DNA from 2 places in the Pseudomonas sp. 18-147 genome. Region 1 is predicted to be linked to the other one. Evidence: predicted binding sites of a transcription regulator. Region 1 holds the regulator's gene; the other holds the start of a gene.

The links. Region 1 encodes FliA, which starts transcription of late flagellar genes. Its sites were predicted from a motif close to CTAAAGTTTNNNNNNNNNNNGCCGNTAA; they were not measured.
Region 2: motA (flagellar motor stator protein MotA) is a predicted target of FliA. The motif match lies at 1,704-1,731, and genes of this name have one in related genera.

The regions. Positions count from the first base shown of each region.
Region 1 covers NZ_CP182296.1:4,157,740-4,162,302, forward strand. The annotation lists gene ACM0M4_RS19675 (chemotaxis protein CheA) at 1-80, opposite strand, end outside; gene ACM0M4_RS19680 (protein phosphatase CheZ) at 281-1,069, opposite strand; gene ACM0M4_RS19685 (chemotaxis response regulator CheY) at 1,089-1,463, opposite strand; gene fliA (RNA polymerase sigma factor FliA) at 1,565-2,308, opposite strand; gene fleN (flagellar synthesis regulator FleN) at 2,305-3,147, opposite strand; gene flhF (flagellar biosynthesis protein FlhF) at 3,286-4,563, opposite strand, start outside.
Region 2 covers NZ_CP182296.1:5,861,404-5,865,966, reverse strand. The annotation lists gene rhdA (thiosulfate sulfurtransferase) at 1-63, opposite strand, end outside; gene ACM0M4_RS27800 (HDOD domain-containing protein) at 138-1,649, opposite strand; gene motA (flagellar motor stator protein MotA) at 1,790-2,641, shown strand; gene motB (flagellar motor protein MotB) at 2,661-3,704, shown strand; gene rsgA (small ribosomal subunit biogenesis GTPase RsgA) at 3,708-4,563, opposite strand, start outside.

The DNA of each region.
Region 1 (4,563 bases):
TGCTCGGACAATTGCTCGAGAATCTCGCCGGCCTCAACCAGGAAGTCCTGGAGGATTTCTTCATCGGCGTCGAAGCTCATTCGGCTGCTCCCAGAGACGTGTTACTCGAAAGGATCGGCAGGACCGCTGTCCTGCCGGAAATACCGGCCCGGCTTTCCGGACCGACTTCAGCCCGCCCGCCGGGATCACCGGCATGACGAAGGCTGTGCCAGCAGCCCGCGGATGCCAGCGTTCAATGCTTACTTAACGGCAGCGATGCCGCAGTCTTGAGCCGGGCGGGTCAGAAACCCAGGCTGGACAGCAGATCGTCCACGTCATCCTGCCCGGACACCACATCCTCTCGTTTTTCCGCGGCGACCTGCGGCCCCTCGCCCTTGGCCGAACGCTCCAGCGCGGCCTGGTGGCGCATGCTCACGTGGTCGTGCTCGATTCCGGCGTAACGGTCCACCTGGCCGGCCATCCAGACCAGCTTCACGAGGTTGCTCTCGACCTCGGTGACCAGCTTGGTGACACGCTTGATCACCTGGCCGGTCAGGTCCTGGTAATCCTGCGCCAGCAGGATGTCATTGAGCTGCGAGGACAACTGGCCGGCGTTCTCGCCGCTGCGCACGAGGAACTGTTCGATGCGCTTGGCCAGCTCGCGGAAGCCGTCAGCGTCGATTTCCCGGCGCATGAAGCGTTGCCACTCCTGGTGCAGCTCCCGCGAATCGTCGCCCAGTTGGTTGACCAGCGGGGCGCTCTGCTCCACCAGGTCCATGGTCCGGTTGGCGGCCTTCTCGGTCATTTCCACCACGTAGGAAAGACGATCGGTGGCATCGGCGATCTGCGACATTTCCTGCGCGTGGGGGGAATGCGGGTCGATCTGGAAATCGACGATGGCGTTGTGCAGTTCGCGGGTCAGCTTGCCCACTTCCTGGTAGAGGCCACGGTCCCTGGCCTGGCTGAGCTCCTGGATCAATTGCACCGCCTGCTGGAAGTGCCCCCGTTCGAGACAGTCCACCAGTTCGCGCGCGTGTTTTTTCAGGGTCGATTCGAATTCGTCGCCCGTGGAATCGTTACCAAGCACCATGACACCCTCTTGGCCGGCTTCAGCCGTTGACCCGCTCGAAAATCTTCTCGATCTTTTCCTTCAGGACCTGAGCGGTGAAGGGTTTGACCACATAGCCGTTGACCCCGGCCTGGGCCGCTTCGATGATCTGGTCGCGCTTGGCCTCGGCGGTGACCATCAGCACCGGCAGGTGCTTGAGGCGCTCGTCGGCGCGAACCGCGCGCAGCAGATCGATGCCGGTCATGCCCGGCATGTTCCAGTCGGTGACGAGAAAGTCGAAATTGCCGCTGTGCAGCATCGGCAGCGCCGTGGTGCCGTCGTCGGCCTCGGCGGTATTGGTGAAGCCCAAGTCCCGCAAGAGGTTCTTGATGATGCGTCTCATCGTGGAAAAGTCGTCCACGATGAGAATTTTCATGTTCTTGTCCAAGTAAACCTCCGTACAGACCAGAGCGCGCCCCAGGGGACGCGCCACACATTCTTTTGCGTTAACGGTTACAAGCTGCGGTCGAGGCCGGTTCAGGCCGACCGCCAATCGGCCAGGCGCGCGCGCAAACGCGCGGCGCACTGGCTGTGCAACTGGCTGACCCGCGATTCGCTGACGCCCAGTACCTCGCCGATCTCCTTGAGGTTGAGTTCCTCGTCGTAATACAACGCCAGCACCAGGCGCTCGCGCTCCGGCAACTTGGCGATGGCATCCGCCAGGGCCGCCTGGAAACGTTCGTCGAGCAGGCCGTGGATCGGTTCGTTGTGACTGAGGCTGGTGTCTTCCGGCAATCCATGTTCGCCGTCCTGCAACAGGTCGTCGAAGCTGTACAGGCGGCTGCCCTGCGTGTCGCTGAGGATGCCGTAGTAATCTTCGAGGCTCAATTGGAGTTCGGCAGCAACTTCGTGATCTTTAGCGTCGCGTCCGGTTCTCGCCTCGATCGCGCGGATCGCGTCGGTCACCATGCGCGTGTTGCGGTGCACCGAACGCGGCGCCCAGTCGCCCTTGCGGACCTCGTCGAGCATGGCCCCGCGGATACGGATGCCGGCATAGGTCTCGAAGCTGGCGCCCTTGCCGGCGTCGTATTTCTTCGCGGCCTCGAGCAGGCCGATCATGCCGGCCTGCATCAGGTCCTCCACCTGCACGCTGGCCGGCAGGCGGCCGAGCAGGTGATAGGCGATGCGCTTGACCAGTGGTGCGTAACGCTGGATCAGTTGCTCCTGGGAGTTCTGCGCTTGCGCCTTGCTATACATACGCACTCCAGAGGCCGCTGTCATACGGCCGAACCTGTCGCGGGGTGTTGGACCAGTCGTTCGACGAAGAACTCCAGGTGCCCGCGCGGGTTGGCCGGCAGCGGCCAGCTATCGACCTTCTGCGCGACCGCCTTGAAGGCCAGGGACGCCTTCGAGCGGGGGAATGCCTCGTATACGGCTCGCTGTTTCTGCACGGCCTTGCGTACCGACTCGTCGTAAGGGATGACACCTACATACTGTAGTGCGACGTCGAGGAAACGGTCAGTGACCTTGGTCAGTTTGGCGAACAGGTTGCGTCCTTCCTGCGGGCTGTGGGCCATGTTGGCCAGGACCCGGAAGCGGGTCATGCCGTGGTCGCGGTTGAGCAGTTTGATCAGGGCGTAGGCATCGGTGATCGAGGTCGGCTCGTCGCAGACGACCAGCAGCACCTCCTGCGCGGCGCGGACGAAACTGACCACCGAATCGCCGATTCCGGCGGCAGTGTCGACGACCAGGACATCGAGGTTGTCGCTGATATCGCTGAACGCCTGGATCAGCCCCGCATGCTGCATGGGCGAGAGGTGCACCATGCTCTGCGTGCCGGAGGCCGCGGGAACGATGCGCACGCCACCGGGACCGAGGAGGAGGACATCGCGCAGTTCGCAGCGTCCCTCGATCACGTCGGCCAGGGTGCGCTTGGGCGTGAGTCCCAGCAGGACGTCGACGTTGGCCAGGCCGAGGTCGGCATCCAGCAGCATGACGCGACGGCCGAGATCGGCCAGAGCCAGTGCCAGGTTCACCGACACATTGGTCTTGCCGACGCCGCCCTTGCCGCCAGTTACTGCGATCACCTGTACGGGATGCATGCTACCCATCTGCTTCATACCTTGTGTTGTCGTCTTCCCGGAACGCCCCTTCCAGCGCTCTCCGGTTTTGGCGGGAACGATGCGCCATCGCTCCCGGCCCGGCGGAAGCCACCTTCGCTTCCGTCACCCGCGCCACGCGCGGTTCTTCCCACGTCCTCAGCCGGCACGCCGCGCCGGTTGCTGGTAGAGCCCGGCGAACATCTCGGCCATGGCGTCCTCGCTGGGCTCTTCCGGTGCCTGCAGGCTCACCGCCCGGCTGACCAGTTGGTGACTGCGCGCCACCTGCAGGTCGTCCGGAATCCGCGGCCCATCCGCCAGATAGGCTACCGGGAGACGCTGGGCGATAGCCAGCGCCATCGATTCACCGAGGCTGCCCGCCTCGTCCAGCTTAGTCAGGATGCAACCCGCCAGCCCGCAGTGCCGATAGGTCTGGTAGGCCGACTTGAGCACCTGGCTCTGGCTGGTGGTGGCCATCACCAGGTAATTCTTCACGTTCAGGCTCGGCGACGCCAGTGCCTCGAGCTGCATGCGCAATGCCGGGTCGCTGGCCGGCAGGCCGGCGGTATCGATCAGCACCATGCGCTTGCGCGCCAGCGGCGCCAGGGCCTGGATCAGCGACTGGCCGGGATCGACCAGGGTCACCGGTACGTTGAGGATCCGACCGAGGGTCTTGATCTGCTCCTGGGCGCCGATCCGGTAGCTGTCCATGCTCACCAGCGCCAGGCTCTGGGCGCCGTACTTGAGGACGTAGCGCGCGGCCATCTTCGCCAGGGTGGTGGTCTTGCCGGCACCTGCCGGGCCGACCAGGGCCAGTACGCCGCCCGCGTCGAGCGGGTCCTGCTCGGGGGTCTGCACGGCACGCGACAGGTGCGCCAACAGCATGCGCCAGGCCTGGCGCGTATCGCCCACCGCGGCGACCCGCTCCAGCAACGGCTTGCTCAGCTCCGCCGGCAAGCCCATGCGCTGCAGGCGCCGCCAGAGATTGGCCTGCTGCGGACGCTGGTGCTGCAACTGGCCCCAGGCGATGGAACCCAGTTGTACCTCGATCAGCTCGCGCAGGCCGTTCAGTTCGAAACGCATTGCCTCGAGGGTCTGGCCGCCCGCCTGGGGCTTGGCCTGCGCCGCCGTCATGGACTCGGCCAGGGACGGACGCGCCGGCTTCTCCTCGGCGAACAATTGACGGTCCTTGCGCTGGGTTTCCGCCGGACGCGCCGTCAACTCGGCGCGCGCCTCTGCGATCCGCGCCTGGGTCTTGCGCAGCTCCACTTCCAGCGCCGGGTTGGGCTTGCTCGGCGCCGGCGGGGCCTGGTAATCCAGCGCCGCGGTCAGCTCGATGCCGCCGGCGACCCGGCGGTTGCCGAGAATCGCGGCGTCCGGACCCAGTTCGTCGCGGACCAGTTTCATGGCCTGGCGCATATCGGCGGCGAAGAAGCG
Region 2 (4,563 bases), 1.7 Mb from region 1:
GCCCAGGCGCGGCGCGAGGTCGCTGGGCTCGATCACCAATGGCAGGTCGGAGAAAACGGACATGCGAGTACCCCCGGGTTGAAGAAGGGCAGCAGTTTAACGGAAAGCGCGCCCGACCAGTGTGCCGGGCATGTCCCTCATTCCGTGCGGCGCTGGCGGCCGAACTGCTGGATCGCGCGCTCGGTGCACTGGGCGGTCTTGGCGAAGGCCTGGGCATGCAGGTCGCTGAACGGCTGGCCGCCGAGGTCGGCCAGGACCAGCATCACCACCCGCGAGCCGTTGCCCAGCGAGCGCAGCAGCAGGTGAGGTCCGGGGAACAGTTGGCGCAAGGGTTCGCCGAGGGCCGGCAGCAACTGGTCCTGGTTGTTCGGGCCGATGCGCAGCAGGGCGGGTTGCTGGAACAGTTTCTTCAGCAGCGGGCTGCTGGCAATCTCCAGTTGCAATTTCTCCTGGCCCGGTTCGAGTCCGGCGCTCTGCTGCGCCAGCACGTGTACCTGGGTGCGATCGGCCACCAGCAGCAGCATCCTTTGCAGGCCGCAGGCGCGCAGCGCATCGCGGGCACAGGCGGTGAGCTGCACCACGTTGCTGAACGGGCTGGGCTCGCGGAGCAACTCGGCGCAATGCTGCCGCCACTCGGCCAGGGCTTCCGCCGAGGGCGGCGGCGGGGGTGCCGCTTCGGCACGCCAGCGGCTGGCCTGCCAGGGCCAGATCAAGGCCACCGCCGGATGCCACAGCGGCGGCCGGGCGTGCAGGCGCGCGCTTTGCGCGGCGAGCATGTGTACCTGCTGCTGGACTTCGGTCAGCGGCTGGCCCAGGTACAGGCCGGTCAGGCGCTGCCAGCGCAGCATGTGCGGCCCGTCCCAGCTCTGGTGCGCGGCGATGGCCAGGCCATTGGCGAGGAGAGTGCAGTTGGCCGGCTGGGTCAGCCAGCGGGCGAGATCGGGCTGGGCATCGAGTTGCTGTTGCTGGAGCAGGGGCGACTGATGGTCGCGGGCGATACGCAGGGCTCGAACCAGCAGACGACGGTCGCAGGCGAGCAGGCGATAGCCCTGGATGACCCACTGCGGTAGCCGCCAGCGTTCGGCCAGCGCCAGGCAGATCGGCAGCAGGCGCATGCCGAGCAGTTCGCGCTCCACTCGCAGGGTCGGTTCGCCTTGTACCAGCACGCGTTGCTGCCATTGCTCCAGCAGCTGCGGGCGGGCGTTGGCCAGCGCCCAGACCGGAGCCATGGTCAGCAGGCTGCCCCAGTGAATTTCCTGCCAGAGCCTGGCCAGACGCGCGCCGAACAGGCCGCTGGCCTGCTGCATGGCGTGCTGGCTGATCAGCAGCATCTGCCCGAGGACCCTGGGCATCTCCGCATCCTGGATGCTCGGCAGGGTCTTCAGAAGTTGGCTCGCGCGCGCCAGGCCGAGGCGGCTGAGGGCCACCTCCAGGCTTTCCGCGGGGTTGTCGCGGGCGCTCTCGGCGCGATTGGCCTCGCGCAGGATGGACAACGCCAGTGTCGGGCTGCCCTGCAACTGGTCGGCGATCTCGCGCAGCGAGCGGCGGCTGTCGCTCAGCGCGGCGTGCAGGCCGGCATAGTGGCTGGCGGGGATCGGCAGGGGTTGCCGGTCGAGCTCTTCGAGCCAGGCGGCGAGGCGGTCTGTCATGGGTGTCGGGCTCGGTGTCGGCGAGGCGGCGAACTGGCTTTTCGAGTATTCGGACTATAGTCTTGCGGCTAGCAACCGATAACAAGAGGGAGCCTAGCAGTCCCCCTCCTTATCCTGTTCATTTCGCACGTCCGGTCCTCATGTCAAAAATCATCGGCATCATCGTCGTTTTCGCCAGTGTCCTCGGGGGCTTCCTGCTCTCCGGCGGCAAGATCGGCGCCATCATCCAGCCCTTCGAGGTCCTGATCATCGGTGGCGCGGCACTGGGGGCGTTCCTCCAGTCCAACCCGGGCAGCACGTTCATGGTGGTGCTGAAGAAAGCGCCGAAGATGTTCAGCAACCGCTTCACCCAGACCTACTACCTCGAGGTGCTGGGCATGCTCTACGAGATCCTCAACAAGAGCCGGCGCGAAGGGATGATGGCGATCGAGGCGGACATCGAAGACCCCGCGGCCAGCCCCATCTTCAGCAAGTACCCCGGTGTGCTGAAGGATGAGCGGATGACCGCCTATGTCTGCGACTACCTGCGCATCATGTCCTCCGGCAACATGGCGCCGCACGAGCTGGAAGGCCTGTTCGACATGGAGCTGTCCAGTCTCAAGGAGGACCTGGAGCATCCGTCCCACGCGGTGACCAAGGTCGCCGACGCCCTGCCGGGCTTCGGTATCGTCGCCGCGGTACTCGGCATCGTCATCACCATGGCGTTGCTTGGCGAAGGCAGCCAGGCGGAGATCGGCCACCACGTCGCCGCCGCCCTGGTGGGCACCTTCCTCGGGATTCTCGCCGCCTACGGCTTCGTCGGCCCGCTGGCGGGCGCCCTGGAGCACGATGCCAAGGAAGAGTTGAACCTGTTCGAGGCGATCAAGGCCTGCCTGGTCGCTTCCGCTTCCGGCATGCCGCCTTCGCTGGCCGTCGAGTTCGGCCGCAAGGTGCTGCTGCCCGCCCATCGGCCGACCTTCGCCGAGCTCGAGCAGGCCGTGCGCGGCCGCTGAGTGGAGGCACTGTCGATAGATGGACAATAACCAGCCGATCATCGTCAAGCGCGTCAAGCGCTATGCCGCCGGCCACCACGGCGGCTCGTGGAAGATCGCCTTCGCCGACTTCGCCACGGCGATGATGGCGTTCTTCCTGGTGCTCTGGCTGCTGTCTTCGGCCACCCCGGAGCAGAAGAAGGCGATTTCCGGATACTTCCAGGACCCCATCGGTTTCAGCGAAAGCGCCAGCCCCTACGTCATCGACCTCGGCGGCACGCCGACGCCGGCGCCGGACAAGACCCTCAATCCGCAGGTTCAGGCCCAGCCGGACTCCAACGAAAGCCGGATCAGCCCCGAGCAGGACCACCAGGTCAACGCCGATCAGGCCGAGAACCTCGCCGAGCAGGTTGAGCGAGAGCGTCTGGCGCTGCTGCTGCAGGAGTTGCAGAACAAGGTCGACGAAAATCCGATGCTCAAGGACTTCAAGGACCAGATCCACTTCGAGATCACCCGCGACGGCCTGCGCATCCAGATCGTCGACGCCGCCAACCGGCCGATGTTCGACCTCGGCAGCGCGCGCCTGCAGCCGTATTTCGAGGACATCCTGCTGGCCATGGCCGAGACCATCCGCCAGGTGCCGAACAAGATCAGCATCAGCGGCCACACCGACGCCAAGCCCTATGCCGGCAACGGCGACTTCGGCAACTGGGAGCTATCGGCCAATCGCGCCAACGCCGCGCGCCGTGCGCTGGTCGCCGGCGGCTATCCGGAAGGGCAGATCGCCCAGGTTGTCGGCTATGCCTCGGCACGCCTGTTCGACGACAAGGACCCGCTGAACCCGGTGAACCGGCGGATCGACATCGTGGTCCTGACCCGCAAGGCGCAGAAGGCCATCGAAGGCGAGACCGGCGCTCCCGAAGCCAGCGCCCCCGCGGCTGCCCCGGGCGAGCAGCCGAAGCCGGCTGCCGAGGCACCGGCGGCGGGCGCGCAACCTTCGCTACCGGCGGACGAGGTGCAGAAGAAGCTCAACCTGTTCGACGACGGCGGCAGCCTGAAGCTGGAGCAGATCAAGGGCGACTGAGGTTCAGTAGTCCGTTTCCGGCATGCTTGCCAGAATGTGCCGGTAGCTGGCCATGCGTTGCGGCATGATGCGCCCGTCCTCCAAGGCCTGGAGCAGGGCGCAACCTGGTTCACGGTCGTGCTTGCAGTCGCGGAAGCGGCAATGTCCGAGCAGGTCGCGGAACTCGATGAAACCGGCCTCGACATCGTCTCGCGACACGTGCCCCAGGCCGAACTCACGGATGCCGGGCGAGTCGATCAGGTCGCCGCCGCCGGGAAAATGGAACAGTCGCGCGGTGGTGGTGGTATGGGTGCCCTTGCCGGTCACCGTGGAGAGGTCGCCGACACGTGTGTCGACACCTGGCAACAAGGCATTCACCAGCGACGACTTGCCCACCCCGGACTGCCCGACGAAGACGCTCACGTGACCGTCCAGCGCGCCGCGCAGTTCGTCCATCGCCAGGCCATTGAAGGCCGACACCTCGATCAGCGGGTAACCCAGGGTGCGGTAGACATTCAGCAGCGCATCGATGCCTTCGGCATTGCTCTCGTCGACCAGATCGGCCTTGTTCAGCAGCAGCAGCGGCTGGATGCCGGCATGTTCGGCGGCGATCAGGTAGCGGTCGATCAGGTTGGCGTGCGGTTCGGGACGCGGGGCGAAGACGATGACGATGCGGTCGACGTTGGCCGCTACCGGCTTGAGCAGCCCGCGCATGTCCGGGCGGCACAGCTCGGAGCGACGTGGCAATTGCGCGACGATCACGCCGATGCCCTGGTTGCCGGCACGCCAGACCACCTGGTCGCCGGTCACCAGTGCCGGCAGGTTGGCGCGCAGGTGACAGCGGGAAACCTGGCCGTCGGCGGACTCGACCTCTACCTGA